2 linked regions of the Runella sp. SP2 genome follow. The protein of the gene in region 1 interacts with the protein of each later gene in a pairwise test. Links are inferred from orthologs where the notes say so. Each region holds a gene or a part of one and is shown on either strand. Other genes may lie near its edges. The genes, in order: DTQ70_RS24285 and topA.

Region 1 (15,214 bases):
TCGTTGTTTTTATTGGGGTCAATTGGGACAATTTTAGGCGTTATTGTAAGCCTACAACTTTTTGATGCTCCCCGCTCCTTGGGCGAGCTTCATTATGCCATTGCGGGCATGTTTACGGGGACTTACATCGGGGGAAGTGTCAATTTCAACGCCGTTGCGCTGCATTATGGAGTTTCCAAAGCTGGAACATTATACGCAGCAACTACGGCGGCTGATAATATCATTACGGCTATTTGGATGGTAGGAACACTGGCCATCCCCCAATTTTTGAATCGCCTTTATCCGCGTAAAAAAGCCCAAGAAACTCTAAAGTCGGCCGATTTGGACGAACAATTGAGTGAAAACGAAACTGTAGGCCCCAAAGACGTGGCGTTGTTGGTCGGGTTAGGGGTTCTGAGCATTTACCTGTCCCAGCAAATCGCCCAGTGGATTCCTTCTATCCCTGTGGTGTTGATTCAAACGACCTTGGCGTTAGGTTTGGCCCAAATTCCCGCCATTCATCAGTTGGCAGGCTCGCGGATGTTAGGGTTGTTGTGCGTCTATTTATTTTTGGCAGTTATTGGCGCTTATTGCGACATTCCTGCGCTGGTAAAAGACGGGAAATTGGCGTTTACTTTGTTGGGCATTATTACCGTTTTGGTGTTGATTCACGGAAGCATTGTTTTTGGCATAGGTGCGTTGTTAAAACAAGATTGGGACATGTTAGGCATTGCTTCTCAGGCCAATATCGGAGGCGCAAGTTCGGCGTTAGCCTTGGCCAAAAGCCTGCATCGCCCCGATTTACAGCTTCCTGCAGTACTCATTGGCGTGCTAGGAAATGCCATTGGAACGTATTTCGGGATTTGGATTGCTGAATGGATGAAGTAAAACAAAATGTAACAGTGAAGACATTCGTAAAGCACGTATTTACCAAACAGTACGGAAAAAAATTCTTAATCTGGGCAGGCATCTGTGTGGCATTCTGTGTATTGGTTATTATTAGCCCTGAGCTTGTCCCCATTTTAGTATTATGCGGAATTGCATCATTTTTTACCGTTCCTCTGGGAATCCTTCTATTATTCATTGTACCCATTTGGTACTTACTAGCACCCAATAAACATCTAGTCACGGCATTACAACTTGCTCTCCTAATGATAGGACTACCCGCCGTATCTTGGACTACCTACTTGGTGGGCGATGAAAAGGCATTAGATATTCGAGCAGAATGGCGTTACCAAGCAGCCGAGGAATTGATTGCTGAATTAGAAGAATACAAACGCAAGCATCAGACCTATCCAGTATCGACGGGAGGAGTTCCTCTTGAATTCAAATCAAGAGAAGAGTGTCGGAAGAATAACATTCGCTATACCAGTCAAGGACAGTTTTTTAGGGTTTATTTTGACTTGTCTTCTCATTCGTTTATCGTTTACAACTATACCTATTGTTCTGATTGGTCGAAAGTACCTCAAGAATCAATCGTAGGCCAACCGACTGAGCGAGCAAACTGGCGACTAATCAGTAGAGCCGATTAATTCTGGGGAGATTATATCAATGAATGGGCAAAACAGCGGCGATAAATCGTAAATTTGACCCAAAAATTAGACCGAAATAATGCACGTTACGGGTTTTACCTTTATTCGCAATGCCGTCAAGTTCGACTTCCCGATTGTGGAAGCCATCACCTCTATTCTACCCATTTGTGATGAGTTTGTGGTGGCTGTAGGAAAAGGAGAAGATGAAACGCTGGAACTCGTGCGGCAGATTGACCCCCAGAAAATCCGTATCATCGAAACCGTATGGGACGAATCGCTCAAAGACGGGGGAGTAGTGTATGCCAAAGAAACGGACAAAGCCTTTCGGGCGATTTCGGCTCAAAGTGACTGGGCATTTTACATTCAGGGCGATGAGGTGGTACATGAAAATGATTTGCCCAAAATCAAGGCCGCCATGGAACGCTGGAAGGACGACAAAAACGTGGACGGGCTGTTGTTTCACTATACCCATTTTTACGGCTCGTACGACTATATCGGCGATTCGCCCACCTGGTACCGTCACGAAATCAGGGTGGTGCGCAACGACAAACGCATTTATTCGTACCGCGATGCCCAAGGATTTCGGAAAAACAACAACGAGAAGCTACGAGTGAAGCTAGTAGATGCCCGTATTTACCACTACGGTTGGGTCAAAGACCCGCGCGTGATGCAAGAAAAATACGTGCACATTCACCAATATTGGCACGGCGGAGACGTAGAAGGCCACGTGAATGTATCGGCGGAAGGTTTTGATTATTCACAAATTGACTCGTTGGCTAAGTTTACGGGAAGCCATCCGCGCGTGATGCTGCCCCGCATTCAGCGCCAAAATTGGCAGTTTAGCCACGATATTTCGCACAAAAACCTCCGTTTTAAGTACCGTCTCAAAATGTGGTTAGCACGCCTAACGGGCTGGTATATTGGTGAATACAAAAACTATAAGCTGCTCTAAAAGGAATCCATTTGACACTCTCCCCTCCTAAACTCGACACTCAAAAATGGTGGAATACGCCGATGCTGATGATTTTTTGGCCAGTCAAACCCCCGAAATTCGGCAGTTGTTGTCGTACGTTCGGCAGTTGGTGATGGTGGCGCACCCCAAAATGAGAGAGCGGTTTATGTACAACAATACCCTCTTTTTTATGTGCCTAGATTACGTTTGTTATTTTGGCAAAATTCAAAAAACCAAAGGTGTTGAGATTGCCTTCGTAAAAGGATTTTTACTCAAAGATGAAGCGGGGGTATTGGAGTCTAAAGGCCGAAAAATCATTCGTGGCATGACGTTTCAGAACCTGAAAGACTTTCAGGCGCGGGAGGAAGCGTTTTTAGAAGTGTTGCAAGAAGCCATTTTATTGAACGAAACCCAGCCCCAAAAAACCTTCGCAAAGATTATGTTTGAGCGTCGCAAAAAATAAGGGCTGCCCAAAAGCCTTTGCTTTCAGACAGCCCCCAAAAGAGAAGGACTCCGTTGTTATTTTTTCTCAGGAAGCAACACTACTTTGATAAAGTTGGCGTCGTTGAGGTACTTGTTGGCAGCAGCTTTGGTACTCTCTACGGTTACTTTGTTCAATTGTTTTTCCCAACCCAAAATATCCGTAGGGTTTTCGCCAATGCTGTACGCTCCAATCAATTGGTTTTGCCAGAATCCATTTTCTTTCATCTGAACCTCCATTGAGCGGCGAGTTTCGGCTTTAAACTTGTCAATGTCCACTTGAGTTGCGCCGTTTTTCTTGATTTCGTCCAAAACAGCCAGTGTCTTAGTCGCCAATTCTTCTACGCGCTCAGGGCCTGTACCGTATCCGATACGAACTGAAAAGCGAGGGGCAGGAGTTTTGCTGTAAGAAGCACGTGCACCAATACCGTACACACCGCTTTCTTTTTCACGAATCACCTCGATAAGCTTGATATTCAAGATTTCTTCGAGGGCGTCGAGTTGCCAGTTGTTGTCTTCGTTGTAAACATAGTCACCGCTGAAAATCAACGAAGCTTGGCTTTTTTGCTCAATTCCTTTATAGACTTTCTTGTCAAGACGTCCCGATGGAGTGCGAATGCCCAAGTCGCGGAAGCTTTCTTTTTTGTTTTGTGACGGAAGCGCACCCAAGTATTTTTCCAACAAAGGCTTCACTTCGTCCACTTTGAAACTTCCCGTGAAGAAGAACGTAAAGTCAGACGCATCAGCAAAACGCTCTTTGTAGATTTGGTACGCGCGGTCAGGATTAATCATGTCCCAACGCTCTACCGAAATAGGCTGACGGCGGAAGTTGTTGTTGCCCAAAATACGACTCAACGAATCTTGGAACACCACTTCGGGGGCAGGAGAAGCGTTGCGGTTTTGGATGGCAGAGCGCTGCGACGTCAAGAAACCTTTGATGATGTCGTCGTCTTTGCGAGGTTTAGTGAAGTATCCATACACCAATTGTAAAGCTGTTTCGAGGTCTTTAGGGCTACAGTTTCCGCTAAATCCTTCTTCGTTTTCCCCCACAAACGGGCTAACGTTGGCAACTTTACCCGTAAGGTATTTTTTCAACGCAGGCGTATTGAACTCGCCAATTCCACTTTCTTCTACCACCGCATCGGCCATGCCTGCGCTCATATAGTCTTTTTCGTCGTAAAGTGACGTACCGCCTTGGCTGCGAGCGCCAATCAAGATTTCGTCGTTTTTGAAGTCAGTAGGCTTCAATACTACTTTCACGCCGTTGCTCAAGGTCAATTCCGTCACGCCGATTTCTGGGATTTGCTTGGTAGAAACCGTACGACCAGCAGCAGGAAGGTTCTCGATAAGTGGTTTGTTGACCACCTTGTCTTCATAGGCCGTAACGTCTTTGCCTGCACCATTAATCCATTCCAAAATGGTGGCTTCGGTTGGTAATTTTGCTTTGTCTTTTTCAGAAGCAAGTACCAAAACCGTGCGATTATCAGGAATCAAGTATTTGTTGGCAAGAGCATTGATTTCTGCAATGGTGATGCCGTCTAGCTGTCCTTGCACAAATTCAAATTGAAATTCAATACCTGGAATAGGGGAATCTTCAAGAAAATTTCCCATGTATTCGTTGACGTAAGAAGCTGACTTGGTTTTGTCTTTTTCCTTGAAACGTTTTTCGGTAGCAGTGAGCAATTGCTTTTTTGTACGGTCTAATTCCGTAGCTGTAAAACCAAATTTCTTCACGCGAGCGCCTTCGTCTAACACCGCCTTAACGGCGCGTTCTAGGTTGCCATCTTTTGCCACGGCGATATTGATAAACGAATCATAATCACCAATGAAACCGCCGTAACCCGCACCCCCAAATAAGAAAGGAGGGTTGGCTTGCTGCGTTTGTTCCTGCAAACGTGCTTGGAGCATTTGGTTAAACAAATTACGCTTGATGCTTTCGCGAGAATCACCGAGCGTTTTTTCTTCCGCTTTTGGCAACTTCGTGATTATCTGCGCCATCATGTAAGGTTGTTCTGGGTCAGTTACGATGGCCACACGGGTTCCTTTAAAATCAGCTACGGGGAATTTGCCCAATGGACGAGGCTTGGTAGCCTTTGGAATCGCACCGAAACGCCCTTTAATCATTTTTTCTACTTGGTCGATGTCAAAATCCCCCACGGCAGCAATTGCTTGCAAGTCGGGACGATACCACGTTTTGTAGAAGTTACGGATGGTCTCATGGCTAAAGTTTTTCAAAATATCTTCAGTACCAATGATGTTACGCTTACCGTATTTTGAATCTCCCACCAAGATAGGAAGCCACTTGTCGCGCATCCGCTGTTGTGCCCCTTTACCACCACGGAGTTCTTCCAAAATAACGCCGCGTTCTTTGTCGATTTCAGCACCTTCAAACGTAATGTTGTGTGCCCAGTCTTCCAATACGACAAACGCTTTGTTGAAAATATCGGCTGAGTCGGTAGGGACTGGCAACTGATACACCGTTTGGTCTTGACCTGTGAAGGCGTTAAGGTCATCACCAAACTTCACCCCTGCGCGTTGGAGGTAGCTTACTAGCTCGTTTTTGGGGAAGTTTTTGGTACCGTTAAACGCCATGTGCTCGGTAAAGTGGGCGAGTCCGTTTTCTTTGTCTTCTTCTTGAATCGCCCCCACTTTGTTGATGAGGTACAATTCAGCACGTTTTTTGGGTTCTTCGTTTTTACGGATGTAATAGGTCATACCGTTGGGAAGTTTGCCGTAGCGAACTTTGGGATCCATCGGAATCGGTTTCTTGAGGTCGGTTTGGGCATTGGCTGCGGTTGCCCAGCCGAAAGCTACAGTAAGAAAGAGTAGTTTGGCTTGTTTCATAGATGTTTGAAGTCTATTTGAGAGATTGATTTGGAGGTAAAACAACTTATTTACGGAAGTGTTCATAAATTATTGTGATAAACGGTCTGAAACGAGGTTTAGAGATAATGTCCTACTTTTGAATGTTTTTTAAAGGAACGAATGTATTAGTTTTTTTTCTAAAAAGAAATAATTCTGAAATGTTATTTGACGATAGTTATAAAACCATTGAGACTCCTTCGGAAGGATTTTTTCGCGACCGAGGTAGCAAATTTTTGGCCTACGCATACCCCATCAAGACCGAAGACGACGCCAAAAGTCACCTCAACGAACTGTACGAACTACATCCCAAGGCGGTGCATCATTGTTACGCCTACCGACTAGGGCTAGACCGTACCCAATTTAGGGCTAACGACGACGGCGAACCGTCGGGGTCGGCGGGAAAACCGATTTTGAATACTATTTATGCGCACGATCTCACCAACGTATTGGTCGTAGTGGTGCGGTATTTTGGGGGAACCCTGCTGGGAGTCCCTGGCCTTATCAATGCCTACAAAGTTGCCACCGACGACGCCCTCAAAGTAGCAAAGGTGGTGACTTTGCACGTGCGTGATGTTTATACCTTGGTCTATCCTTATGAGCAAATGAACGATGTTATGAAAGTCATCAAGGCGTTTGAGCTAGTGCCCCAACACCAGCAATTTGACAACGAATGTAGCCTTCAACTCGAAATCCGAAAAACGATGCTCAACCAAGTGCTTGGCAAACTAGAAAAAATCGATTCGTTGAGATTGGAGTTTGAAGGGACTATTTAGAAAGCCATTTTTTTGGCGCTATAGCATAAAAAACAGCACCCACTTCAATAAATATTCCCATACTCAGCAGAACCCTGCCAAGTATATCGGCCGTTCCTGAGATGAAGAAATAACAACCTGCTAAAACAATGGCTATGCCAATTAAAAGAAATTTGAATCTAGTAGGCATTATTCTATTTGTTTAAAAAGTACAATTAATGGTTAGGTACAATCAACCACATTGTTATGATGAATTTCAATAGAAAATCACGTAAAAACCAAATTGTAACATTAGTTTTTTGGTAAAAAACCGTGAAACCTACATTTTAGCCCGTGAAATCTACACAGAATCGCATTTTATCAAATGTTTCACGGAGAGGTAAAAATGAAGAGAAGTACTATTTATATACTATTGGTATAGTGTATAAGTATATTTAATAAAACGACTAGAAGAAAGAACTACTGGAAAAATACAAAATTTGAAGCTTGTTGATATGTAAGATAAAATACACCGATAACGCAAGCTAATATCAACGCGCTATCGGTGTATTGTGTTTTTACAAATTCTTCAAAACCCAATCGGTCATCATTTGGTAGCGGTGAATGAGGGTATTTCCGCCGCCTATGCCGTGGTTGCGGTTGGGATAATAAAACGAATCAAACTGCTTCCCTGCTTTGATGAGGGCGTTGACAAAATCAACGGAGTTCTGGAAATGCACGTTGTCGTCGCCCGTGCCGTGAATGAGGAAAAACTTGCCCTTGAGTTTATCCACGTGCTGAATCGGCGAGTTGTCGTCGTAGCCCGCAGCGTTGTCTTGGGGGCGTTTGAGGTAGCGTTCGGTATAAATGGTATCGTAGTAGCGCCAAGTCGTGACGGGTGCGCCCGCAATTCCCGCTTTGAAATAATTGGCCCCAATCGTCATGCAAAGCGAGGTCATGTAGCCACCGTAGCTGTGGCCGTGAATCCCGATGCGGCTCGCGTCCACGTACGGGAGGGTTGCCAAGTATTTCGCCCCTTCGATTTGGTCTTCCGTTTCTAGTTTCCCAAGTTGGGCGTACGTGCACGTACGGAAAGCGTTCCCGCGCGCGCCCGTTCCGCGCCCGTCCACCGACACAATCAAGTAGCCTTTGGTTGCCAGCACTTTAAACCAGCCGATGAAGGCATTGGTCCAGGTGTCGGTGACGGTCTGCGAGCCTGGCCCACCGTAAACGTACATCAGTACAGGGTATTTTTTAGCAGCGTCGAAATTCAACGGTTTAATCATCCAACCATTTAGCTCGGAACCTTGGGTGGTGGTAAACTTGAAAAAGTTTTGGGTGGGAAGGTCGTACTCGGCCAAACGCTCGCGGAGTTTTTGGTTGTTTTCGAGCACTCGCACGGCTTGTGTGGCAGTGCTTTGGTGTAAACTCACCGTCAGAGGCTCTTGTGCCGATTGATTATATACCAAATAGTAGCTACAATCAGGGCTCATGTTGATGGCGTTATTGCCCGCTTTTTCGGTGAGTTTGACGGGTTGAGGCGCAGCCACTGGCGCGGCTTTTTTTGATTTTTTGGCCACAGGCGCCGCAAAACTCAAACTGTACAAATGGCGCTCCATGGGCGACACCATCGACGAAGTAAAATAAATCACTTGTTTTTTCTCGTCAATGCCCACAATATCAGTCACTTCCCAGTTGCCCGAAGTCAGTTGTTTGACCAGCGTGCCATTGATGTCGTACAAATACAAGTGCTTGTATCCGCTTCGCTCTGAAGTTTGGATAAACGATTTGCCGTCGGCCAAGTAGGTAAGGTCGTCAGTAAACTCCAAATCCACGTACGTTTTACTTTCTTCACTCCACACGGTTTGCGACTGCCCCGTGGTGGCATCGGCGTGCAAAATATCCAAGCGGTTTTGAAGGCGATTCATGCGCTTGAGCGACAACACATTGGCATTTTGTGTCCACTTGATGCGGGCAATGTACTGGTCGGTTTCGGGGCCAACGTCGATTTTGGCTTTTTGGTTAGTAGCCAAATGGTGTACCCAAATCTGGACTACGGAGTTGGCTTCACCCGCTTTAGGGTATTTATAGCGGTAATCTTTGGGATACAAATCACCCCAAATTTGCATGTTGTATTCAGGAACGCGGCTTTCGTCGAAACGATAATAGGCGAGTTTGGTACCATCGGGCGACCACTCAAAGGCTTTGGCAAAGCTAAATTCTTCTTCATAGACCCAATCGCAGGCACCGTTGATGATTTCGTTGCGGCGTCCATCGGTCGTAATGGCGCGCTCGGTCATGGTGGTTAGGTCGGTAATGAAAAGATTGTTATCGCGCACAAATGCTACTTTCGAGCCATCAGGCGAAAGGGTCGCGAGCATTTGTTTGCCGTTTTTAGAGAGCTGAACCAGCTTTTTGGTTTGTAGGTCGTACACGTAAAAATCGGCTTTGAACGAGCGGCGATAGATACGCTCAATGCCCGTGGTGAGCACCAGTTTTTGTTCGTTGGCGCTCAACTCGTAGCTATCAAACTGAATACTTTGGTTCGTGCCTTCGACCTTCACGGCCGTTTGGTCAAACAACGTTTCGACGGCTTCACCCGTGGCAATGCTGTATTTGACCACTTTACCTGCTTGCTGAGCAGTATAAAACCCTCCTGCTTGCATCCAATTAACACCCGTAACTGTGCGGGGAGTGAAAACAGAACCTTGTGGGCCATAAATTTCATTGAGGGTGAGGGTTTTCTTTTGGGCTTGTGATGGGCCTGCTAGGGTAGCGAGTAACAAAGCTAGCGAAACACCCCAGTTTTTAAGGGAAATAGTGGTTTTTCTCATGTACGATTGATGAATAGGTGAACTGATAAAACTCGACAAAGATAGCCAAATCTTATCCATGAACGACATCACCCATATTGAGGGAAAAAAGTATCTTTGGGGGCTGTTTTGGAAACATACAACCACCAACGGATAACCGTGCGAAAGCACTCAGATATGCTAAAGAAAGAACGTTACCGCCAATTAATCGAACATTTCTCGCAAAAATTCCCGCAAGCCGAAACCGAATTGCACTACACCAATCCCTATGAATTGTTGGTGGCGGTTATTATGTCGGCACAATGTACCGACAAGCGGGTAAACATGGTGACGCCAGCGTTGTTTGAGCGTTATCCAGATCCGCAAGCATTGGCCGATAGCACCTCTGATGAAGTTTTTCAGTACATTCGAAGTATTTCGTATCCCAATAATAAAGCCAAACATTTGGTAGGAATGGCGCGAATGCTGTTAGATAAATTTGGCGGGGAAGTGCCCAGTTCGATTGAAGAACTTCAGCAAATGCCAGGCGTGGGGCGAAAGACCGCCAACGTCATTGCTTCCGTCATTTATAATCAACCAGCCATGGCCGTTGATACGCACGTTTTTCGGGTATCGCACCGATTGGGCTTGGTTCCCAAAACCGCCACAACGCCGCTGGCCGTTGAGAAAGAACTCATCAAATACATTCCTGATTCGGTGATTCCTGTGGCGCACCATTGGCTCATTTTGCACGGACGCTACGTGTGTCTTGCCCGCAGCCCGCAGTGCGACAAATGCGATTTGACGCATTTATGCAAGTATTTTGAAAGCCAACAGAAGAAAAATAGTCCGAAGTAGTCAGCAATTTCGCGTATTTTTGTAGCCTACTTTCATTTTGACCACCTACTTACCGATGAAACAAGTGTATTTTACGGCAGGACCCGCAGAGATGTATCCTACCTTCGAGCAACATTTACGTACGGCTGTCGAAAACCAACTTGGCTCCATTTCGCACCGAAGCCAGAAATTCAGAGACATTTACAAGTTCACGGTCGAGCAACTCCGCGCATTGATGAACATTCCCGAATCTCACGCGATTTTCTTTACGGGGTCGGCATCGGAAGTGTGGGAGCGGATACTGCTTAATTGCGTAGAGCACGAAAGTTTTCACTTGGTCAATGGCTCGTTTTCCAAGAAATTCTACGAGTATGGAGTTTCCTTGCGGAAATTTGCCCACAAACAAGAAAAGCCGTTTGGTGAGGGGTTTGATTATGGCGAAGTAGAAGTTCCCGAATACGCCGAGGTGATTTGTGTGACTCAAAATGAAACGAGTTCGGGTGTTCAGATGCGCGAACCTGATATTCATAAATTGAAGCGGAGCAATTCTAAGAAATTGATTGCGGTTGACATGGTTTCGTCGGCGCCTTATCCCGAATTGGACTTTGGGGTGATTGATACGGCTTTCTTCTCGGTACAAAAAGCCTTTGGCTTGCCTGCGGGGCTAGGGGTATGGATTGCCAACGACAAATGTCTTACCAAGTCGGAGCGGTTGAATAAGTACGATGACATCACGATTGGGGCACACCATAACCTTCCTGCGCTTTGGAAAAATTTCAAAACCTACGAAACCCCCGCTACCCCCAACGTATTAGGCATTTATCTGTTAGGTAAAATAGCCGAAGACCTCAACGCCATCGGAGCGGATGTGGTTCGTAAGCAGACCGAAGAAAAATACAAGGTTCTTAATAAATACGTAGAAACAAGCAATGTGTTTAGCCCAGCCGTAGCTGAGGAAAGACACCGTTCTCGGACGGTTGTGGTAGCCAATACCAGCAAGTCATCGGCAGAAGTAATTGCGGAAGTGAAAAAGGCTAATATGGTGGTTGGAAGTGGCTACGGGCCTTTCAAAGATAGCCAGATTCGCATTGCTAATTTTCCAGCGGTTTCGCTTGAGCAAGTGGAATTGCTGATTGAAGAATTGAAAAAATTAAAGAATTAACCCGTCTTCCGCCGTCAGACGATAGTCAGACGGCGGGTTCGGCGATAGTCTGACGGCAAAAGTAGTCGATAGTCAAACGACAGAGGTAGGCGATACTCAGAAGGAGGGTAGTCAGACGATAGTCTGACTACCGTTTCATCGTCTGACTTTTATTTTGTCACAACAAAAAAACGCCCTGCCAATGCGATAAAGCTTCGTTGTTCGTTTTTGGTGTATCTTTGGCCGAAAATTGGGACGTATGAAGTCGAACCTTGCACGCATTGCTCTTTTTATTGGGATTTTAGTCGGGATAAATGCCATCGCAGCATTTGTTTTTTTTCGTTGGGATTTGACCCAAGAAAAACGTTACACTATCTCGGACGCTACTAAAAAACTCCTCCAAAACTTGGATCACCAAGTGGTGATTAAGGTTTATCTGACGGGCGACTTTCCCGCAGGTTTTGAACGTTTGGAACGCGCCATTCAAGAAACCCTAGAATCATTTGCTGATTATGGCGGAGGCAATGTGGCCTATCGTTTTATTGAACCTACTGATCCCAAACTTCAGGAAGAACTCATTGGTAAAGGCTTGATTCCGACCAATTTGTTTGCCAACGAAGAAGGAAAACGTACCGAACGCTTGGTGTTTCCAGGGGCTGTTTTGGTATATGAAGGCAAGGAATATCCCGTCCAACTACTCAAAGGGAATAAGTCAGCTACGTCGGAAGAACAACTCAATCAATCGTACGAAGGGGTAGAGTTTGAGTTGGCATCGGCGATACGCCGATTGGCGCAAAAAGACCGCAAGCGAATCGGGGTTTTGGTAGGTCATACCAAGGTTCCGCCTCCACGTTTTTCAGATTTTTTGGCCAACCTCCAGCAGAATTACGACCTTTACTTTGATATTCAAAACCCCGACAATTGGGACAAAGGTGACTTGTTGGTAATTCCCAAACCTGATAGCCCTTTTAGCGAAGATGAAAAGTACCGCCTCGACCAGTTTGTCATGCGTGGAGGAAAACTACTACTATTTGCCGACGGCGCGCGGGTTGATAGTGTAAGTTTGGAGGGGACGTTTGCGCAGCCCTTGGACGTCAATCTCGATGATTTGTTGTTCAAATACGGGTGTCGAATCAATCAGAATTTAATCAAAGATTTGAGCTGTGCCATGATTCCCCTCAACGTGGGTAACATGGGAGACAAACCGCAGATTCAGCCCATGCCATGGCGCTTTTTTCCCTTAATCAATAACTTTGGAAAACACCCGATTGTCCGCAATCTGGATGCTCTTTATGCGCGTTTTCCCAGCAGTATCGATACCATTCAGGTGGACGGTATCAAGAAAACGCCACTGCTTCTAACCTCGCGCTATACCCAGCTACGCAAAGCGCCTGTGTTGGTAGGTTATAACGAAGCTCGTCAGCAACCCGACCCGCGTGAGTACAACGCAGGTGAAAAGCCGATTGCGGTGTTATTGGAAGGCTCGTTTTCGTCGTTGTACAATAATCGTTTGTTGCCCAACGACCCACGTACAAAATCGTTTTTGGGAAAAAGCAAGCTGACCCAAATGATTGTAGTATCTGATGGTGATTTGATTGTGAATGACATTGATTACAAACGCAATGCCCCTTTGCCTTTGGGTTACGATCGCCTTTCAGGAAATACGTTTGCTAACCGTGATTTTGCGTTGTACGCGGTAGATTACTTGGCTGATTCTGAAGGGTTAATCACGGCAAGAAACAAACAAGTAACGCTGCGACCGTTGGATAAACTGCGCCTTAAAGAAGAGCGTACGCAGTGGCAATTGTTAAATTTGCTAGGCCCTTTGGTATTGATTGGTGTCGTGGGTTTGGTGTGGCAATGGAATCGTAAACGCCAATACGGAAGCTAAAATCAAAGTTCCCTGCGTACCGTGTTTGCAACGGCACGCAGGGAAAAATAAGCTAAGCAGCGAGGGTGGGGTCTTCAACCACGTCTTTTTCGACCCGCAAATTATCAATGATAAACCGCTGACGTTCGGGGGTGTTTTTGCCCATGTAATACGTCAACAATTTGGGGATAGTCGTTTCTTTTTCCAAAATCACGGGTTCGAGGCGAATGTTTTCACCAATAAACTTTCCAAACTCTTCGGGAGAGATTTCCCCAAGCCCTTTGAATCGCGTGATTTCTACCTTTTTGTTACCTCCTAGTTTTTTGAGTGCCTTTTGGCGTTCTTCTTCGCTGTAACAATAAATGGTCTCTTTGTGATTTCGGGGATTTCGGACGCGGAAAAGTGGCGTCTGTAAAATGTACAAATGCCCGTTTCGGACTAAATCAGGGAAAAATTGCAAGAAAAACGTCAACATCAACAAACGAATGTGCATCCCGTCCACGTCAGCATCGGTCGCAATCACAATGCGATTGAAACGTAAATTTTCCAGCCCCTCTTCGATATCTAAAGCGTGTTGAAGGAGGTTGAATTCTTCGTTTTCATATACCACTTTTTTGGTTAAACCAAAGCAGTTCAGTGGTTTACCTCGTAAGCTGAAGACCCCTTGGGTTTGTACGTTACGCGATTTGGTAATCGAACCACTCGCCGAGTCTCCTTCGGTGATAAACAAGGTCGTTTCGTAACGGTCGTCCGATTTTACGTCTGGCAGGTGAATGCGGCAATCACGTAGTTTTTTGTTGTGCAAACTGGCTTTTTTGGCCCGTTCGTTCGCCAATTTTTTGATACCCGCTAATTCTTTCCGCTCGCGTTCTGATTGCTCAATCCGTTTTTTCAATGCTTCCTTAACCGCTGGATTCATGTGAAGGAAATTGTCGAGCTTTGCTTTGAGAAAGTCGTTAACAAATGTCCGTACGGTAGGGCTATTGGGATCGGGAGAGATATTGCTTGAGCCTAGTTTAGTTTTGGTTTGGGATTCAAAAACAGGTTCTTGTACCCGAACGCTAACGGCGGCTATGATAGATGCCCGAATGTCTTCTACGGCATAGTCTTTGCCGAAGTGGTCGCGGACGGTATCGACCAGCGATTGCCTAAATGCCATTAAGTGAGTGCCGCCTTGGGTGGTATATTGACCATTTACGAACGAGTAATACTCTTCTCCGTATTGGTTGCCGTGCGTCATCGCAATCTCAATGTCCGAGCCTTTGAGGTGGATAATAGGGTAGCGAATCGAATCTTCGTCGGTTTTATTACGGAGCAAGTCGAGCAAACCGTTCTGAGAAACGAACTTTTGCCCGTTATAGTTGATGGTGAGGCCAGCGTTGAGATAACAATAGTTCCAAATCATGTTATCTAAAAACTGCGGGATGTAGTGGTAATTTTTGAAAATGGTATTGTCAGGCTCAAAAATCATCAAGGTGCCGTTGCGTTGGTTGGTATCTTCTTCGCCCGATTCTGTTACAATTTCACCTTTGCGAAATTCGACCCATTTGGTTTTTCCTTCGCGGAAAGACTGCACTTTGAAATAAGACGAAAGGGCATTGACAGCCTTTGTCCCAACTCCGTTGAGCCCTACCGATTTTTGAAAAGCACCCGAATCATACTTTCCTCCCGTATTGATTTTAGAAACGCAATCCACCACTTTTCCAAGCGGAATCCCCCGTCCGTAGTCACGAACTTCAACGCGGTGCTCTGAAATTTTTATATCAATCGTCTTTCCGAAACCCATCGTATGTTCGTCAATGGAGTTATCAGCAATCTCCTTGACCAAGACATAGATGCCATCATCGGCGGCTGAGCCATCGCCGAGCTTGCCAATGTACATTCCAGGACGTAATCGGATATGTTCTTTCCAATCGAGCGAACGAATACTGCTTTCGTCGTACTTTACTTGTTCTGCCATTAATAGTTCAAAGATTATTTGTAGCAGGCTTGTAGATAGCCTTTGGTATGATTTTACAAACTTACAATTTTAAGT
Region 2 (15,491 bases), 5.5 Mb from region 1 along the record:
ACCGAAAACACGATTTTGAGCAACCTCCAACGCATCATGCAAGACCGCACCTCGGTGATTATCTCTCACCGTGTGTCGTCGGCCAAACTCGCCGATTTCATCGTGGTTTTAAACGACGGAGAAATCATCGAACAAGGTACGCATACCGAACTCCTTGACAGAAACGGCCCTTACAAAGAACTATACGACAAGCAGTTGCAAGGAGAAGAGGTGTAAAACACACCAAACCTTACTTACTTTTCGTCCAAACTCATCAAATAGAGTGTTTCTACTTTTTGCCTCGCCCACGGAGTTTTACGAAGGAATGCTAGGCTTGATTTGATGCTTGGGTCAAATTGAAAGCAGCGGATGTTGACGTATTCGGCCATGGTTTCCCAGCCATAATGTGCCACCAAATGATGCAACATCATTTCGAGGGTAATGCCGTGTAATGGATTATTGGCTTGCGGATTATTCATACAATTTTAAGGTTATTTTTTCTTCAAAATTTCAATCGATTAGGTTGTTCCTGACACAAAATAACGTACTTCTGCCACAGTATCTTTCAACAACGCTCGCGTTCGTTCGGGACGGGCATCAGTCAAAAATACTTGACCAAAAGTATCTTTTTCAACCAATTGTATCAGTTTTTGGATACGTCGGTCGTCGAGTTTATCAAAAATATCATCGAGCAACAACAACGGCTTCATTTCTTTTTCAATCGCAATAAGATCAAATTGCGCCAATTTTAAGGCCAACACAAACGACTTTTGCTGTCCTTGCGAACCAAATTTCCGTAGTGCTACCCCGTCCATTTCAAACCCAAAATCATCTTTGTGGATACCCATGAGTGTCCGCTGAGCGTTCAAATCGCGGGTGCGGTGTTCCCGAAATAGCTCACGAAAATCCAGGTTTTCGACTTCTGATTCGTACTTAATCGTTACCGACTCTCGCCCTTCTCCCAAAAACGAATAATAGTGTTGCACCAACGGTTCAAAACCTTCCAAAAAGCGCTGACGGCGTTCAAAAATTCGGTTAGCGAGCGCAACAAGTGGCTCGTCGTACGTATCAAGCAAATCATCGTCCACGTAGCGGCGGTCGTAAAATAGCTTCAAAACGCCGTTGCGTTGCGCCAATAATTTATTGTATTGAAGCAAATCTTGGAGATATTGTTGGTCAAGCTGCGACAATACTCCGTCAAAAAAACGGCGTCGTTCTTCGCTCCCATCGCGGACTAAATCCGTATCGTTTGGCGCTACCAACACCACAGGGTACAGCCCAATGTGGTCGCTGATACGCTCATACGGCTTTTTGTCGGACAAAATTACTTTTCGTTGTCCACGCTGCAAACTGCACGTAATTTGGACAGTTTTATGATCTTTCCAGAATACCCCATCCACCATCATAAAATCAGCTTCGTGCTGAATGCTAAAAGCATCTTGCACCTGAAACGCGCTTTTGGTCAGCCCCAACCAATAAATAGCATCGAGCAAATTGGTTTTGCCACTACCGTTTTCCCCCACGATACAGTTGAGGGAACGACTAAACTCAAAACGTCCCTCCTCGTAGTTTTTAAATCCCATAAGTTGGAGTTTTTCTAGGTATAGCTGTGGCATTGAATGGTTTTATGCTTAATTTCGCGTGGCAAAGATAGAACAGTCAACAGTTCACCGTTCATTGTTTGACCAGAAAACCTTATTTATTGTAAAAAATGGCAACCAAAACCAAAGCAACCCCAGCTAAAATAACCCATCCCAAAGAGAGATACATGTATTGGTATGAGTCGATGTTGCTTCAACGTAAGTTTGAAGAAAAAGCAGGACAACTCTATGGGCAACAAAAAATACGTGGTTTTTGTCACCTTTATATTGGTCAGGAAGCCTGCTCTTCAGGAAGTGTCAGTGCCCTTACCAAAGACGACAAGTGGATTACAGCTTACCGCGACCACGGCTTCCCATTAGCGCTAGGAACAGACCCCAAAGCTGTTATGGCCGAGTTGTACGGAAAAGCAACGGGTACCACCAAAGGAAAAGGTGGTTCAATGCACATTTTTGACAAAGAGCATAATTTCATTGGCGGCCATGGTATCGTAGGAGCGCAAATTCCACTAGGTGCTGGTATTGCTTTTGCGGAAAAATACAACAAAACATCAAATCTTTGTATGTGCTTTTTTGGTGACGGAGCCGTTCGCCAAGGTGCACTACACGAAGCATTCAACATGGCAATGACGTGGAAACTCCCCGTGATTTTCGTCGTTGAAAACAACGGATACGCCATGGGTACGTCGGTCAATCGTACTTCTAACGTGACCGATTTATATACCATTGGCGAAGGTTACGATATGCCATCAGAACCCGTGGATGGCATGGATGTAGAAGCCGTACACGATGCTGTTAGCCGTGCTGCTGAGCGCGCTCGCCGTGGCGATGGCCCTACTTTCCTCGAATTCAAAACGTACCGTTACCGTGGTCACTCCATGTCTGACCCTCAAAAATACCGTACCAAAGAGGAGGTAGAAGAGTACAAAAAGCGTGACCCAATCGAAATGACGAAAGACCGTATTTTGACAAATGGCATCGCTACCGAAGAAGAACTTGCGGCGATTGATGCCAAAATCAAGCAAATTGTAGAAGAGTCTGTAAAATTCTCGGAAGAGTCTCCGTGGCCAGATCCATCTGAAATCTTCACGGATATGTACGTAGAACCTGATTATCCGTTTATTGTTGATTAGCCAATAGTCGATAGTCCATAGTAATTTTACCATCGACTGTGGACTATCGACTATCTCAAAAACCATGAAAACGTTAGGAAGGTATTTTATTTTTTTAGGGTCTTTGCTACGAAACCGTGAGAAGTTTCGGGTCTATGTAAAGTTGGTACTCGACGAATGTATTGAGATTGGTATCAATTCCGTCTTTATCGTGGCGATTGTGGCGACCTTTTTGGGAGCAGTAACTTGCGTCCAAACGGCCGACAACTTAGTAAGTCCTTTTGTTCCCAATTACATCATTTCGCTCATTGTGCGCGACAGTAGTATTTTGGAATTCGCCCCCACTATTACCTGTATTGTACTTTCAGGAAAAGTAGGTTCTCACATTGCAGGTGGACTGGGTACCATGCGTATTACGGAGCAAATCGACGCCCTTGAAGTAATGGGTATCAACTCCATTTCGTACTTGGTTCTCCCCAAAATCGTAGCGGCCATCGTCATGTTTCCCATGTTGGTCATCCTTTCGGGTTTTCTTTCAATCTTTGGAGGATACGTTGCAGGCGTAGCCACGGGCGTAATTACCCCTGAAGATTATATTCGCGGTTTACGTTTCGATTTCCGTACGTTCAACATCCCTTTTGCCCTCATTAAATCAATCTTTTTTGCCTTTTTGATTACGTCAATCTCTTCCTTCAAAGGCTTTTTTACCCAAGGTGGAGCACTCGAAGTGGGGCAAGCTTCTACCGCAGCCGTGACCAACAGCTGTATTGCCGTTTTGATTGCCGATTATTTGCTCGCCCAACTTTTGCTTTTGTAAAGAACGTGTCGTCTGTGAGTCAGGTTGCTTACAACCTGACATTATCCCGTTTTTGAATCGGGTTGTGAGCAACCCGACTCACAAGGGCTCACAACCTAACCTCTTTCTACCAAATAATTTCTTCCAACCCACGCCCGCGAAGATAATTATTGGCTTGGCTAAAGTGTTTGGTTCCGAACCATCCGCCACTGTTGGCCGACATCGGCGAAGGGTGTTTAGCCTTCAATACAAAATGGCGTTTGGGGTCAATTATCTTTCCTTTATCTTGCGCATATCGCCCCCAAAGCATAAACACCACCCCTTCTTTTTTGTCGTTGATACACTTGATGACGGCATCCGTAAAAAGCTCCCAGCCACGCCCTTGGTGCGAGCCTGGGCTTGCTTCTCGTACAGTTAGGGTTGAATTGAGCAGCAATACTCCTTGCTCAGCCCAACGTTCCAAATTACCCGATGCTGGAAAAGGTTGCCCAAGGTCTTCTTGGATTTCTTTGAAAATATTAATGAGTGATGGCGGTTTGGTGACCCCGTCATTAACCGAAAAGCACAAGCCATTGGCTTGTCCGCGCCCGTGGTAAGGATCTTGTCCCAAAATCACCACTTTCGTTTGGTCAAACGGACATTTATCAAAAGCATTAAACATCAGTTTTCCAGGCGGATAGACTTGTTGGGTTTTGTATTCCTCTCGTACAAATGCCACCAAATCAGCAAAATACGGCTGCTCAAACTCCGATTGCAAATGAGCTTTCCACGAAGCGTCAATTTTAACGTCCATTTTTCTAATTTTTGCGTCAACTATTGGTTTTTCAACTACAACGACCTAATTTTGGTTACAAAGTTAGGAAAGTATCAAACAACCATGACATCAGCGATAACAGAAGGTGTGAGAGTTAGCGTTTTGACGCAGTATCAGCCCGAGTATTCGAGCCCAGCGCAAGCTCATTTTGTGTTTACGTATCGCATTACCATCGAAAACCACAGCGAGCATACCGTTCAGCTTCTACGCAGGCATTGGCATATTTTTGATTCCAATGGTACCATTCGGGAAGTAGAAGGGGAAGGCGTAGTGGGTCAACAACCCACGCTCGAACCTGGCGAAATTCACGAATACGTATCGGGCTGCAACCTACGTACTAGCATTGGCAAAATGGTGGGGACTTATCTCATGGAACGCCTTGTGGATGGAAAGCAGTTTAACGTTGCCATTCCCGAATTTACCATGATTGCGCCCTATCGTTTGAATTGAGTGCTTACGCCCAGTTAATTGTTATCTGTTAACCGTTAATCGTAGTGTTTTTCAGACATTTAGTCGCAATTTTAGCCTCAATTGATTTTGCACTTTTACTTAAAGAAATTTATTTGTAAAACTCTGTGCGGATGAATGAAACGAAAGCACTTTTGCAGCTTTTTAGCTTTATTCTCCTAGGAGTTTTTGCCACAGTCTGTGGAATTTTCTTGACTGTAATAGCCATTTTTTTAAATCTATCCAACGCTCCAATCTCTCCTCAATCAACATTATATTGCGGCACCCTCACGTATGATTCTTCTTCAGCAGTCTCTCACCTTGATTCTACCGAAGTAAAAGGATTTTACTTATTTGAACAGCATTGTAAAAGTTGTCATTCTTACAAAGATGAAATTCTAGTAGGCCCTGGTTTAAGAGGAATTCAAGAAAGAAGAAATACCAAATGGATTATTGAATGGGTAAAAAATTCAAAAGATAAATTAACCAAAGGAGACTTGTATGCTGTAAAACTTTATGAACAATACAATCGGGCAGAAATGCCTTCCTTTGAACACCTGTCTCAAACAGATATTTTAGCCGTTCTAGCTTTTGTAGAAGCAGCAAATAATTAAAAATCTCCGTTTTAACCCCCTACTTATTTTGCAATTACGTTCGCTTTTCAACTACTTTTTGAAAGCTCAAGACGAGCACGGACTTCACTCTCCGTTTGTATTTGATTTGTACCTCAATACAATAAAAAAAGACGCCCAACATCCTTCTTTCGAGGCCATTGAAGCCATCCGCCAAACAATGCTTCATAGCCAAGAGACCCTCAAAATCACGGACTACGGCGCAGGTTCTCGGGTCAATGCTTCTTCTACTCGACAAGTAAAAGACATTGCCCAGCATTCCAAAAAATCGGCGCGGTTGGCGCGGTTGTTCTATCGCCTCATTCAGCGTTTTGAGTATAATTCTATTTTTGATTTAGGCACGTCACTTGGGCTGACAACGCTCTACATGGCGCAAGCCAATCCCTCGGCTCAAATTACTACCTTTGAAGGCTGCCCCGAAACGGCAAGCGTTGCCCAGCAAAATTTTAAGACCTGGGCCAACCGTGCGTTATCAACTCAGCAACCGTTACCCATTCAGACGGTAGTAGGAAATTTAGACGAGGCACTTCCCAAAGCCGTTGAAGACGCCCAAAGCCTTGATTTTGTCTTTTTTGACGCCAATCATCGCTACGAACCTACAATAAGATATTTTGAGACGTGCTTAACCAAAGCGCACAACGATAGTCTCTTCGTTTTTGACGATATTCACTGGTCGCCCGAAATGGAACAAGCGTGGGAATACATCAAAGCTCACCCATCCGTTTCAGCCACCATCGACTTAGCCGCCGTGGGTTTAGTTTTTTTTCGGCAACAGCAACGCAAACAGCATTTTGTGCTTCGTTGGCCGTTTTGGAAGTAAAAACAAATGGGCAAAAGGCAAGTTGGCAAAGGGCAATCTAAAGCGCGACAAACTCTACTCGGCGGTTTTTCTTGCGGTTTTCTTCAGAAGTATTGGGGGCAATGGGGTCAAGTGGCCCTCGGCCTCGGCTTTCGAGGCGGTCAGCGCTGATGCCCTTTGTTTTTAAGTATTCGACTACTGCTTGGCAACGCTCCCGCGAAAGTTTGACGTTCAAGTCAAAGTCACCAGCATTATCGGTGTGCCCACGTATCTCGATTCGTGCCGTTGGATTTTTTTGCAAAATCGCCACCAGTTCATCCAACTGTGGTGCCGACTCGGGACGTAGCACGGGGCTACTTTGATCAAAATAAATATTGTTTAGCGTAATTACCTTCCCTTTAACCAGCTCACTGAAAGGCGATGGTGCAGGTGGTTTGGGTAGTTCTTTAGTAAACACCGACGTTCTAGGTGGTTCATTGGTCACAGCAGTAGCCTTTGGAGCAGCAGGGGGCGGCGTGGTCGCTACTGCAGGAGGTGGCGTAGGGGTTGGCACGGGTGGTGCAGGAGCAGCGGGGGAAGCCGTTTTATCCAATCGGTACGTTAATTCATACGATTTACCAGTCAGAGCCGTTTCTATCGTTATTTTTTTGGTATCAGGGGTGAATCCTTTGGCCGATGCCTCCACTTCCAGTTGCTCTTCGGCATCGTAGGTCAGTTCAGTAAAACCATCTTTTAGGGCCATAAACTCAACGTCATTATTGCTTTTGGTACGTACATTGAGAATACTTCCGATAATGGGGCGGTCAGTTGCTTTATCTAACACCCTAATTTTCAGTACCGATGGTTTTATTTTTTGAAGCTCAAACCCCAACACACGGTCGTGCTTGATGTCGTTGATATTGGCCGAAGCCTCGGTGTATCCTTTGGCCGTCACGTATATGCTAACGACGGTATTGGGCAAGACATTGATGGAAAAGTTTTTATCGGCGCTGTTAAATTTGGGTTCAAATTCTTGACCCGTTTTTGAATCTTTGGTTCTCAATTTAACCCGTGTAAGCAGCGCATTTGTTTCCACGTCTCGAATCGCAAAGGTGACCTTAATCAATCCCGACTGTTTTTCTGAGTCAACAATCTGGGCATCTTTAACCTTTAATTCCCCTTTACTATTATCCAACGTCGATTTCACGACCGTTTCTTTGGTCTTTTTAGGTTTGACCGTATCAGCAACGGTCACCGAAATTTCCTCTTTTTTGGTAAAATAACGGGTTGGGAGAGCAAATGAGCCCCATGCTCCTCCTACACACACCCCCACTAAAAGCAACATCGTCTTCATACAGGCCAAATATCGGGCTTATTTTTTGTTCATCAAACAGTTTTTTAGTGCGGTTTTAGCCGCAAATTACTGTCTATCGTGGCTTACGATTTGATAGTCAGATATTCTTGTTTTATTTTGCAAATCAATAGTTAGTAAGCCAACTTGTATTTCTAGGTCAATAGTAAACGATAAAAATGACTCACCCATCTGATACCCGTGCTTATTTTTTTAAAATCGACACTACCATTAAAAAAATCAGGAACGTCCTGCAAAAGCGTTTTAATGAAGCAGGCTTTGACCTGACCGTGGATCAGTGGGTGCTTATCGACCATGTGGCTCGCAACGAAGGCATCAGCCAAAATACCCTTGCTGAGCTTACCACCAAAGATGCCCCTACCGTTACTCGTATCCTGGATTTACTCGTTAAAAAAGATTTGGTCGAGCGGCGCATGTCGGAAGAAGACCGTCGGAAGTTTAATATTTATTTAAAACCCGAAGGCCAAAAGACCTTTGAAACAGTGTTGCCTGTGGTAAAAGAGATTCGTCGGCAAGGCTGGGGGCAACTCAGCGAGGAAGATTACGGGCATTTTGTTCGGATTATGGACTCAATTTATCAAAATTTCAGCGACTAGGCAGTTCGCTTTTTAGTTAAAAAATTGCCTTTTCTAGCATTATTTATTAGCAGTTAGTACCTGTTTAACCCCTTAAATCATCTGCCCAAAATAAGGATTTAATATTTTTTACATAAAACCCTCCTATATTTGAAGGCAGAATTGGGACCAAACACACCCTCCATGTCAAAAAACTTAGTAATAGTAGAGTCACCGGCCAAGGCCAAGACCATTGAAGGATACCTCGGGAAAGACTTCACCGTCAAGTCCAGTTTTGGGCACGTACGTGACTTACCCGATAAAGATTTAGGGGTAGATGTCAAGAATGGTTTCCAACCCCTCTACGAAGTATCGCCTGATAAAACCAAAGTTATCAACGAGTTGAAAAAGCTTGCCAAGTCTTCCGAAGAAGTATGGCTCGCTACCGACGACGACCGTGAAGGAGAAGCCATTTCGTGGCACCTCAAAGAAGCATTAGGCTTGTCTGATGGCACCAAGCGGATTGTTTTTAGGGAAATTACCAAAACGGCCCTACAAAAAGCGATTCAAAGTCCACGTGCGATAGACATGGATTTGGTTAACGCCCAACAGGCCCGTCGAATCCTCGACCGCCTTGTAGGCTACGAGCTTTCGCCTGTCTTGTGGCGTAAAATCAAAATCGGCAACAACAGCGCCCTCTCAGCAGGGCGGGTGCAGTCGGTGGCGGTACGCCTCATCGTAGAACGCGAGCGAGAAGTAGAAGCCCACGAGTCGAAATCAACTTACAAAGTAACGGCACGTTTCGATTTGGCAGGGGGAAAAGTATTGGAAGCCGAACTTCCTAAAAACTTTGAAACCGAAGCCCAAGCACGCGCTTTTTTGGAAAAATGCAAGGGCGCGACGTTTAGCATCCGTAACTTGGAAGTTAAACCTGCCAAAAAATCGCCCGCTCCGCCATTTACCACCTCTACTTTGCAACAAGAGGCTTCGCGAAAATTGAGTTTTTCGGTGGCCCAAACCATGACGGTAGCTCAAAAACTCTACGAAGCAGGTAAAATATCCTACATGCGTACGGACTCTACCAACTTATCGGAAGAGGCACTCCAAAAAGCGAAAGACCAAATTACGACCGAATACGGCGACAAATACCACCAACAGCGGGTTTTCAAGACCAAATCGGAATCAGCACAGGAAGCCCACGAAGCCATTCGTCCGACCAATTTTGGAGAACTTAAAGCCAGTAGCGACCGCAACGAGCAGCGTTTATATGAGTTGATTTGGAAACGTGCCATTGCGTCTCAAATGTCTGATGCGCAGTTGGAACGTACAATTGCTACCATTGGCATTTCAACTACTGCGGAAGAACTCGTAGCTCAAGGAGAGGTCATCAAATTTGATGGTTTCTTAAAGGTATATCTGGAATCGAAAGACGACGAAGAAGAAGATACCAAAGGAATGCTTCCTCCGCTCAACATTGGGCAGGTGTTGGCCTTAAATATCCTTAAAGCAACTGAGAAGTTTTCCCGTCCAAAACCACGCTACACGGAAGCGAGTTTGGTGAAGCAACTGGAAGAAATGGGCATTGGGCGACCATCAACCTATGCGCCTACGCTTTCGACCATCATTCGCCGCGAATACGTGGTAAAGCAAGACAAAAAAGGACAAGAACGTGAGTATAATGAGCTTTCTCTGCGCAACGACCAGCTTACCGAAACCAAAGGTAAAGAGACGTTTGGAGCCGAAAAAGCCAAGCTATTCCCCACCAATACGGGGATGGTGGTGAATGACTTTTTGGTGGACTTATTCCCCGATGTCGTTGATTTCTCTTTTACGGCCAATGTCGAAAAAGAATTTGACGAAATTGCCGAAGGTAAACTGTCGTGGCAACAAATGATTGATGGTTTCTACCAAGGTTTTCACCAAAAAATCGGGGATGTAGAAGGTTCAAACATTGTAAAGAAAAACACAGTTCGCGACCTAGGACTTGACCCTAAAAGTGGGAAGCCCGTTTCGGCACGTATTGGCAAATTTGGCCCATACGTTCAGATTGGCGAAAACATCGAAGGTGAACCCAAACCACAATACGCCAACCTCAAAAAAGGGCAGTTGGTAGAAACTATTTCGCTCGAAGAAGCCCTCGAACTCTTTGCGCTGCCACGCGAGGTTGGTTTCTTTGAAGATAAACCAATGATTGTGGGAGTAGGTAAATATGGCCCTTACGTGAAGCATGACGATAAGTTTTATTCACTCGACCGCAATGATGACCCTTATACCGTAGGCGAAGAGGCGTGTGTGCTGGCCATTAAGCTCAAACGCGGCGACCTTGCCAACGAAGGCGAAGGACTCGGCGAGTTGGAAGGAAAGCCAATGACCACAGGCACAGGACGATACGGGCCGTTTATCAAACACGATGACAAATACTATTCGTTGCCTAAAGGCGCTAGTTTACAACGCCTTACCCGCGAAGAAGCCTTGGAAATCATCCAGAAAAAGCGGGAAGCAGAAAGTAATAAAGTCATCAAAGAATTTCCCGAAAACACAACGGTCAAGGTACTCCGTGGCCCTTATGGCCCTTATATTGCCGTTGGAAAACGTAACATCAAAATACCAAAAGATACTGACCCAGCGTCTCTTACGTTGGAAGATTGCCTAAAACTAGCAGGTAGCTAGGGGACTTGGGAATCTCAATTTGAGCTATTTTTTGAAAGTGCGGGCGGTTATGAATAACCGCCCTTTTTTATGTAAAATTTTTGGGACAGAAAGCTTTGAAATCGCCCAAAAAACAAGTAGTTTTTAACCTAAATTGTGTTATTAACTTACTCATAATCAATACCCATTACTAAACTACTTACCATCATGGATCAACGCATTATTAACCTGTTCGACGAGTACACCCACAAACCCCTCAAGCGCGAAGATTTTTTTCAACGCCTTACTTCACTCACGGGCAGCACCGCCGCTGCCATGGCCGTTTTACCGCTTTTGGAAGTCAATTATGCCAATGCAATGACGGTCAAACGCAACGATGAGCGTCTCACGACTGAGTACGTGACCTACCCAGGTGAGGAAACCCAAATGAAAGGTTACTTAGCTCGCCCAGCAGGAACTGGTAAATACCCTGCGGTGGTAGTCATTCACGAAAACCGTGGACTTAATCCTCACATCGAAGACGTCGCTCGCCGCGTGGCTTTAGCAGGTTTTATTGCCCTTGCTCCCGATGCCCTTTCACCTTTTGGAGGAACACCCAACGGAGACGACGAAAAAGCCCGTTCTTACTTTGGACAACTCGATGCCAAAAAGAACCTCAGCAATTTCATCAAAGCTTTTGATTACTTAAAAGGCCGCGCTGATTGTACGGGTAAAACTGGCTGCGTTGGATTCTGTTGGGGCGGTGCCATGACCAATCAGCTTGCCGTCAATGTGCCCTCGCTCAACGCTGCCGTCGCCTACTACGGACGCCAAGCCGACGCAGCTGACGTTCCGAAAATCAAAGCGTCGTTGATGCTCCATTACGGCGGTCTCGACGAGCGCGTCAATGCGGGTATCCCTGCCTATGAAGAAGCCCTCAAAAAAGCAGGAACTGATTACCAAATTTTTGTGTACGAAGGTGCCCAACACGCTTTCAACAACGACACAGCACCCACTCGCTACAACGAAGCTGTGGCTAAACAAGCTTGGGAACGGACGATTGAGTTGTTTAACAAAAAATTGAAGTAAATCCTATCAAAGTGGGGTTGTAAGCACCCCTTGTCACGGGAGGTTGTGAGCAACCTCCCACACACGAGTGAGCAACCTCCTTCACCGTGCAGGCGGTTGCTCACAACCGCCTCCATCACAAGCAAAAGCCCCTCCGATTGCTCGGTAGGGGCTTTTTTCTAACGATATGGATATAATCAAAAAGCTGTTTCTAACCGCCACGGCGTCCGCCCATGCCGCCTCCACCACCTTGGCCACCGCCGTCGTTGGAGTTGTCACCGCCTTGTTTGGTATCGTCGTTATTAACGCTCTTCTTACGTTGGAAGAAGTTGCCGTCAAACGACATCTTACCAAAACGCTTGCGGAACGTAATACGGAAACCACGGTTGTACATGTAGTTGACTTGCTCCTGAGTAAATATGTTACCCGGTGTGCTGCTGCTTAAATTAGTACGCTGTTTGAAGGCATTTTGCAAGAAGTTTTCAGCCCCAAAGCCAAGGCTTGCTTGCTTTTTCTTAAATTCTTTCAAGATGTTGAAGCTGTACCCCATAAATCCACCTTGCGTTCCTTGCAACTGAATTTCACGAGCACGTCCAAATCCGAACAACTGCGCGCTCCAATCTTTGCCTAATTGATACTGTACTTGTCCAAAAAGGTTGAATGTCCAGTTTTGGTTACTGATACCCAACGCAGGGCTGTTCAACATGATATAACGCACATCAAAGTTACCGTTGATTGTCAACCCACGGGCTGGTTTTACCATCGCAAACACGTTAACTCCGTACGCACGGTTGCTTCCGATGTTTTGGAAAGTTGTTAACAAAGAGTTGTTATTCACCACTACCGTTCCTGTGCTTACACCTTGTGCCAATGTCAATTGGTTAAACAACTCTTGTCCACCACGATAACGCACCGTCTCAATTGAATTATCAGTCATACGAGTGTAAGCCGAGAAGTTCAATGTCGTTGTTTTGAAGAACGTACTCAAGTTTACTTCAAAGTTGTTAGTGTATTCAGGATTCAAGTTCGGGTTACCAAACGAGATATTGAATGGATCACTTTGTGAAACGTTTGGATTCAAGAACTGAATCGAAGGGCGCTGAATACGACGGTTATAACTGAAACGAATCGTTTTTCCCCCTTTTAAGCTTTTTGATACCGTCAAGCTTGGAATCAACGAACCAAAATCAGGCAAATCTGTCTCTGGTGCATCTTGGTACTTAGCAGCTAACTGCGTGTATTCGTAACGAAGGCCTGGTTTGAAGCCCCATTTATTCTTTGTTTGAAACAAGAAAGACAAATAACCTGAATACACGTTTTGATCGTAGCTGAATACGTTGGTACGAAGCGGATTAGCTTTCAATACACCCGTTCCTGTGCTATCGTAGTTGAAACGAAAATCACTTTCGATGTGGCGCAAAATCATTTTAGCCCCCGTTTCAATCTGTACGTATTGGCTCAAAGGATCTTGGTAGTCAATTTGTATCGTGCGCTCTTGTGTCTTGCTCTTGTTGGGATTACTTTCGCGGTAAGTGATTTCTCCTACTGACAATCCTTGATACAAATCACGCGTGTAGCTGTTATCCCCTTGGTTTTGACTAAACTGTGCCAAAACACTAAATTCTTTTCCTTCTTTCTCAAACTTGCGGGTATAGTCTAAGTTGAGGTCTAAGTTATTCCCCAAATTCTTGGTATTAATTTCGTTACCAAACGTCGGTGTTTTTACGCTATTAATGAAGCTATACGACTGCTGATTGTTTTCGAGGTTAAAAGCACGACGGCTATTGCGGGCACTGAACGTAAGGCTATTTTTAGCATCAATCGAGTAGTCTAAGCTCAACTGAACATTTCCAAAACCACCCAACTGCTGACCATCATTTTCTTGGCGTGTACGAACTACTTCACCATTTGCAAGTTGGCGGCTAATATCGATATAACCACCCGTTGGCGGGTACATCATACGGCCACCTGCATTGAGGCCAACCCCCAATTTCTTAGTACGCAGGTTGATGTTTCCAAACAAGTTGCTTGAACGGTTACCGCCTGCCATATCAACCGACCCTGTGATTCCTTGAAGGTTGTTTTTCTTGGTAATGATATTGATGATCCCTGCCGAACCTTCCGCATCATATTTTGCTGAAGGTGAGGTGATTACTTCAATTGTTTTTATTTGGTCAGAAGGAATCATTTTCAACGCATCGGCTACGCTGTTGGCAACGATGGTCGAAGGCTTGCCATTAATAAGCACGCGAATGTTTTGGCTTCCACGCATCGACACGTTTCCGTCTAAGTCCACCGAAAGCATCGGCACTTTACGAAGTACGTCTCCAGCGTCACCACCTGCGTTAGAAATATCTCTTTCGGCATTATACACCAAACGGTCCACTTTGTCTTCGATAAGGGCCTTTTCACCTTTGACCGTTACTTCAGTCAACGTTCGAACATCTGGCGGGAGGTTAACATTTCCTAAGTTTTGCTCCTTTTTACCTTTACCAATGGTCAATTTCGCAATCTCGGCGTTTTTATAACCAATGAAACTTACTACAAATTTAAAATCGCCATCTGGTACACTTTTTAGCAAAAAAGCACCTTTAACGTCGGTCACGGTTCCATCGATAGGTTTCCCTGATTTTGAATCAAAAATGGCAACAGTCGCGTACTCGACAGGTTTACCAGAGGCTGAATCCACCACAATTCCAGAAATGCGACCATTTCCTTTAGGAAGGTCAGGCATTTGTTGTTGTTGGTTCATTCCTCCCATAGGACCATTGCGATCCCCTCCTCTTCCCATACCTCCACCGCCAAATCCTCCTCCTCCTGGGAACTGAGCAGAAGCGGCGTAATTGAACCCTAAAACGGCTGTTAGAACGTAAAAAAATTTTTTCATTGATGTATGTAAAATGAGTGATTGCCTATTAGCTAGACAATATTTCAGGTACAAATGTTATCATCAATCTGTTAGCAATCAGAGAAAAACGACCAAATGCAAAGTCTGGACGACTAAATGGGGGTAAATTATAGACGAACTATTAGTCAAATAGCGGCCAATTGATGCCAAAGCCCAAAGAACGCCCCACAACGGGATAAAGGGGAGTAGAGAAATAACCACGGTTAAAAGGCCCTTGAAAACCTTGACCAGCGTTGGCCATTTTGATAAATAACCGCACACGGTTGATACGGGCATTGATAAAAAATTCCGTATAAACCACGCCTTCGGTTTTGGTCGAATTTTGAAGATGAAACTGCTGGGTTAAAGGCATATACGTATCTGCATAATACGTTGATTTATAGTGAATTTCCGCCCCTAACTGCAAGAATAATACTTTATAATAAACGAAGTCGAAAGTAGCTCTAAAGTTGGCCATGAAGCGAGGAATCCGCAGTACATTGTCGTTCGACACAAGTGTGTAGTAGGTCTGGCTCAAAAACTGAAACTTCCCAGGTTTCCATTGCGCCAGTGCGCCAACTTTTACCACACTAAAGGGTGACGTAAATTGTCGTACCACCGCTGCCGTATCATAGTAAATATAATTGCTAATTAAATGATAGTCTAGGCGCGGGCTGAAATGTACTTTTTTGGTATTGAGGTTTATCTGTCCGTAAATATTGTTGGAGTTGACCAAACGAAATTGATTATCCCAACGAAGGTGGTTGCTGTTATAATACTGTTGAAGAAAAGTAGGCGACGACAAAGACGTAAGATAACCCACAGA

What was found.
Region 2: the proteins of DTQ70_RS24285 (region 1) and topA interact in binary tests that used the Escherichia coli proteins (3 or more experiments, as listed by UniProt). The link is inferred for Runella sp. SP2 from one-to-one orthologs.

What each region holds. Positions count from the first base shown.
Region 1 is NZ_CP031030.1:6,015,300-6,030,513, forward strand. The notes cover bases 4,926-7,773. They hold DTQ70_RS24285 (YigZ family protein), read left to right. Parts: upstream 4,926-5,966; coding sequence 5,967-6,581; downstream 6,582-7,773. Other genes in these bases: DTQ70_RS24280 (pitrilysin family protein), read right to left, coding at 4,926-5,787; DTQ70_RS30870 (hypothetical protein), read right to left, coding at 6,574-6,750; DTQ70_RS24290 (S9 family peptidase), read right to left, coding at 7,118-7,773. Outside these bases: DTQ70_RS24260 (DUF819 domain-containing protein), read left to right, coding at 1-867; DTQ70_RS24265 (hypothetical protein), read left to right, coding at 882-1,511; DTQ70_RS24270 (glycosyltransferase family 2 protein), read left to right, coding at 1,591-2,463; DTQ70_RS24275 (DUF1801 domain-containing protein), read left to right, coding at 2,510-2,926; more of DTQ70_RS24280, read right to left, coding at 2,983-4,925; more of DTQ70_RS24290, read right to left, coding at 7,774-9,373; nth (endonuclease III), read left to right, coding at 9,530-10,189; DTQ70_RS24300 (aminotransferase class V-fold PLP-dependent enzyme), read left to right, coding at 10,245-11,330; gliding motility-associated ABC transporter substrate-binding protein GldG, read left to right, coding at 11,569-13,200; DTQ70_RS24310 (DNA topoisomerase IV subunit B), read right to left, coding at 13,253-15,139.
Region 2 is NZ_CP031030.1:528,373-543,863, reverse strand. The notes cover bases 7,895-11,019. They hold topA (type I DNA topoisomerase), read left to right. Parts: upstream 7,895-8,286; coding sequence 8,287-10,752; downstream 10,753-11,019. Other genes in these bases: DTQ70_RS02085 (dienelactone hydrolase family protein), read left to right, coding at 10,939-11,019; DTQ70_RS02095 (MarR family winged helix-turn-helix transcriptional regulator), read left to right, coding at 7,895-8,124. In the rest of the region: DTQ70_RS02145 (ABC transporter ATP-binding protein), read left to right, coding at 1-216; DTQ70_RS02140 (VF530 family DNA-binding protein), read right to left, coding at 234-458; DNA replication/repair protein RecF, read right to left, coding at 498-1,595; pdhA (pyruvate dehydrogenase (acetyl-transferring) E1 component subunit alpha), read left to right, coding at 1,691-2,710; DTQ70_RS02125 (ABC transporter permease), read left to right, coding at 2,775-3,506; ung (uracil-DNA glycosylase), read right to left, coding at 3,613-4,278; Co2+/Mg2+ efflux protein ApaG, read left to right, coding at 4,363-4,749; DTQ70_RS02110 (cytochrome c), read left to right, coding at 4,881-5,360; DTQ70_RS02105 (O-methyltransferase), read left to right, coding at 5,389-6,198; DTQ70_RS02100 (OmpA family protein), read right to left, coding at 6,236-7,510; more of DTQ70_RS02095, read left to right, coding at 7,687-7,894; more of DTQ70_RS02085, read left to right, coding at 11,020-11,799; DTQ70_RS02080 (TonB-dependent receptor domain-containing protein), read right to left, coding at 11,990-14,665; DTQ70_RS02075 (putative porin), read right to left, coding at 14,808-15,491. UniProt on the Escherichia coli protein: Releases the supercoiling and torsional tension of DNA, which is introduced during the DNA replication and transcription, by transiently cleaving and rejoining one strand of the DNA duplex.